2 regions of the Tsuneonella sp. CC-YZS046 genome follow, and region 2 is predicted to be linked to the other one. Evidence: predicted binding sites of a transcription regulator. Region 2 holds the regulator's gene; the other holds the start of a gene.
What was found. Region 2 encodes LexA, which represses DNA repair genes until DNA is damaged. Its sites were predicted from a motif close to GTTCCNCNCTTGTTCT; they were not measured.
Positions count from the first base shown of each region.

Region 1: recA (recombinase RecA) is a predicted target of LexA. The motif match lies at 836-851, and genes of this name have one in related genera.

Region 1 is NZ_CP141590.1:1,536,037-1,538,239, reverse strand. Features, by position in the region: gene U8326_RS07545 (response regulator) at 1-815, shown strand, start outside; gene recA (recombinase RecA) at 927-1,991, shown strand; gene U8326_RS07535 (class I SAM-dependent methyltransferase) at 2,102-2,203, shown strand, end outside.
Region 2 is NZ_CP141590.1:1,319,253-1,321,455, reverse strand. Features, by position in the region: gene U8326_RS06555 (ComEC/Rec2 family competence protein) at 1-694, shown strand, start outside; gene lexA (transcriptional repressor LexA) at 716-1,405, opposite strand; gene U8326_RS06545 (molybdopterin molybdotransferase MoeA) at 1,516-2,203, opposite strand, start outside.

The DNA.
Region 1 (2,203 bases), 220 kb from region 2:
CGCAGCAATTGGAGCAGGTCATCGTCAATCTCGCGGTCAATGCCCGCGACGCGATCCAGGCGCATGGGGATGGCGCCGGCCGCGTGACCATAGCGACTCGCCGCATCGCCTCCAGCGATGTGCGCCGGATGAAGACCGACATCATCCCGATCGGGGATTATACGGCGCTGATCGTCGAGGATACGGGCGGCGGCATACCGCAGGAGCATTTTGGCAAGATTTTCGAGCCGTTCTTCACCACCAAGGAAATGGGGAAGGGCACGGGGCTGGGCCTGTCCACGGTCTATGGCATCGTCAAGCAGTCCGGCGGCTTCGTCTTTGTCGAGAATGTGCCGGGCCCGGGCGGGCGGACCGTGGGCGCGCGTTTCGTGATCTATCTGCCGGTCTATGACGGCCTGGTCCCCACGGCCGCCCAGCGCGCGGAAGAGGTGACGGAATGGGCCGGTGGCGGCCGCCTGCTGCTGGTGGAGGACGAGGATATGGTTCGCGCGGTGGCGGAGCGGGCGCTGGCGCGCGAGGGCTACGATATCGTCACGGCCTGCGATGGCGAGGAAGGGCTGGAAAAGGTGAAGGCCGGGGAGGAATTCGATCTGGTCATCAGCGACGTGGTGATGCCCAGCATGGATGGCCCCGCGATGCTGCGCGAAATCCGCAAGCTGCGGCCCGGCCTGCCGGTCCTGTTCATGTCGGGCTATGCCGAGGAACAGCTGCGGCGCGACATCGACATCGAGAACATGCACTTTATCCCCAAGCCGTTTTCCGTGCAGCAGATCGCCCGGAAAGTGGCGGAAGTCCTGGGGGGAAGGGCCGCCTGATCCCTGTTGGGAAATTTTTTGTTCCGCTCTTGTTCCATGAGAACAAAGGTGATACATCCTCGCTCGGTTGACTGTTCCGTTCAGCCCGGTAGGCAGCGAGGAGGCCATCACATGGCGGCAAGTTTGAAGCTCGTGGATAAGGAAAACAACGTGGATCGTCAGAAGGCGCTCGAAGCCGCGCTCGCTCAGATCGACCGGGCCTTCGGCAAGGGTTCCGCGATGAAGCTGGGCAGCCGGGAAGCCATGCAGGTGGAAGCGATTTCCACCGGCTCGCTCGGGCTGGACATCGCCCTGGGCATTGGCGGGCTGCCGCGCGGCCGGATCATCGAAATCTACGGGCCGGAAAGCTCCGGCAAGACCACGCTGGCCCTGCATGCCATCGCGGAAGCGCAGAAGACGGGCGGCACCGCCGCCTTCGTGGATGCGGAACATGCGCTCGATCCGGTCTATGCCAAGAAGCTGGGCGTCGACATCGACGAGCTGATCGTGTCCCAGCCGGATACGGGTGAGCAGGCGCTGGAAATCGTGGACACGCTGGTGCGTTCCAATGCGATCGACGTGCTGGTGATCGATTCGGTCGCCGCGCTGGTTCCGCGGGCGGAAATCGAAGGCGAGATGGGCGACAGCCATGTCGGCCTGCAGGCGCGGCTGATGTCGCAGGCATTGCGCAAGCTGACGGGCTCCATCAGCCGTTCGCGCTGCATGGTGATCTTCATCAACCAGGTCCGCATGAAGATCGGCGTGATGTACGGCAATCCGGAAACGACGACGGGCGGCAATGCGCTGAAATTCTATGCATCGGTCCGGCTCGACATCCGCCGCACCGGCCAGATCAAGGACCGGGACGATATCGTCGGCAACGCCACGCGGGTGAAGGTCGTCAAGAACAAGGTTGCCCCGCCGTTCAAGCAGGTCGAATTCGACATCATGTATGGCGAAGGCATTTCCAAGATCGGGGAAATTCTCGATCTGGGCGTCAAGGCGGGCCTCGTCGAGAAATCCGGCGCCTGGTTCAGCTATGACAGCATCCGGATCGGGCAGGGCCGGGAAAATGCCAAGCAGTATCTCAAGGAAAATCCTGAAATTTGCACCCGGTTGGAAGCCGCGATTCGCGGCCGCACCGATCAGGTCGCCGAGGAGATGATGTCGGGTCCGGACGCGGACGACGATATCTGATCTTCAAGAAGCGCCGGCGGATCGGCGCTTGGGAACCGGGGCCGGCGCAAGCGACCTTCATGGCGCGCGCCGGCCTTTCCAGTCGAGCGGCGCGGGGATAGATAGCTCGAATGGCGACCAAGGCTGATTGGCAGGAGGCGACGGGGAAGGTCTGGGCGGAGAATATCCGCCTTACCGATCGTGCCTTTTCCGGATTGACGCAGATCATGCTG
Region 2 (2,203 bases):
CGGCGGCCCCGCGTGGTGGCTCGCGGGAAAGTCGCTCGAACTGCTGCTCGCGCTCGCGCACTGGACCGCAAGCCAGCCTGGCGCCGTCACGCGGATGCCGGCCATGGCCAACTTCCATTTCGCCCTGCTCGCCGTGGGTGGGTTGTGGCTCGCGCTGTGGAGAGGCCCGATCCGCTTGTGGGGCCTGTTTCCCGCCCTGCTGGCCAGCATTCTGGTCCTCATCAGCCCCGGGCCGGATGTCCTTGTATCCAGCGATGGCCGCCATGTCGGCATAACCGGGGAAGGGGGCCGCCTGCTGGTGCTGCGCGACAGCCGGAGTTCGTTCACGCGCGAGAACCTGGTGGAACTGGCGGGAATGGATGGGGAGCCGCTGCCGCTCTCGCAATGGCGGGGAGCGCGGTGCAGCCCGGATTTCTGCGTGGCGGCCCTGAAGCGCGGCGGGCGCGAATGGCATCTGCTGATGGCCCGCAGCCGGGAGCTGGTGGCGGAGCGGGCGCTGGCCGCCGCCTGCGAGCGCGCGGACATCGTGATCGCCGATCGCACTCTGCCGCGTTCCTGCAAGCCCCGCTGGATCAAGGCCGATCGCCGGATGCTTCGGGAAACCGGCGGATTGGCGATCGACCTTGCCGGGCAATCCATCCGCACGGTCGCGGAGGATCAGGGTCAGCACGGCTGGTGGCGGCCCGGCCGCTGAAGGCGGCCGGAGACGCACCCATCAATGATAGCGCCGCAGCAGCCCCGCCAGCTTGCCTTGCACCACGACCTCGCCAGGTTCGTAGATCTGAGGCTCATAGGCGCCATTGGCGGGATCGAGGCGGATCTTGCCGTTTTCCCGGCGCAGATATTTGAGCGTCGCTTCCTCGTTGCGCACCAGCGCCACCACGATTTCCCCGTCGCGGGCCGTATCGGTGCGCTTCACCAGCGCGAAATCGCCGTCGAGAATGCCCGCTTCGATCATCGAATCACCCGATACCTCGAGCGCGTAATGCTCGCCCGAACCGAGCAGGGCGGCCGGAACCGGAAGGGTCGCCTGACCTTCCAGCGCTTCGATGGGAACGCCAGCGGCGATGCGCCCGTGCAGCGGAATTTCGATGACGTCGTTGGCCGGAGCCGGAGCGGCGGGCGGGGGGCTGGTATGGCGCGCGAGAAGATCGTTGGCAGCCGCCGAGCGGATGCCCGCCGCGCTGACATCGTCCGGCTGCTTGAGCACTTCCAGCGCGCGGGCGCGATTGGGCAGGCGGCGGATGAAGCCGCGTTCCTCCAGGGCGGAGATCAGGCGATGCACGCCTGACTTCGATTTCAGATCCAGCGCTTCCTTCATTTCCTCGAAGGAAGGCGAAATGCCGGTTTCTTCAAGCCGGGTCTGGATGAAACGGATAAGCTCGTGCTGTTTGGCGGTCAGCATGGACGCAGTTCCTCATTCTGCCTTTGGCCCTATCGTTTCTGCCGGTCCACGGCGTGAACGAATGAGGAACAAGTAAGCAACTTTCGCCTTTGAGTCAAGCGACCGGCGAGTCAAGCGACCGCAGCCGGTTGCAGCGGGAATATGCGGACCGGGGCGCCCGCCCCGAGCGCCGCCGCCCCGGCCGGGCGTTCTATCAGGGCGTTGCTCTCCGCCAGCGCATTCAGGCCGCTGCTGTCCTGTTCCGCCAGGGGAACGACATGCTCTCCATCCCACCGGGCGCGCAGGAATTCGAGCCTTTTGCCGCCTTGCGGCAGGCCGGCGCCCAACAGCGCCCGGCAGGAGTGAGGGAGCGGAGAGGCCGCCCCCAGCAAGGCCCGTGCCAGAGGCAGCAGGAACAGGAAGCCGGTGACGAAGCTGGAAACCGGGTTGCCGGGCAGGCCCAGCACCAATTGCCGCCCGCGCCCCGCCACCAGCAGGGGTTTCCCCGGCTTCATCGCGACTCGCCAGAACGCGATTTCGGCGCCCCAGTCGGTCAGCGCCGGGCGGATCAGGTCATGGTCGCCGACCGATGCGCCGCCGCTGGTCACGATCAGGTCGCACGTCTTCGCCTCATCCAGCGCCTGGGCGAGGGCATCGCGCCGGTCGGGAACCGGGCCGAGGCGCCGCGTGACGCAGGGCAGGGCGCTGAGCATCGCCTGCAGCATCGGGCCGTTGCTGGCGGGAATCTGATGGGGCGAGCAATCGGCGGGGTCGGAGGCAAGCTCGTCGCCGCTGTCGATGATCGCCACTTCGGGCCTG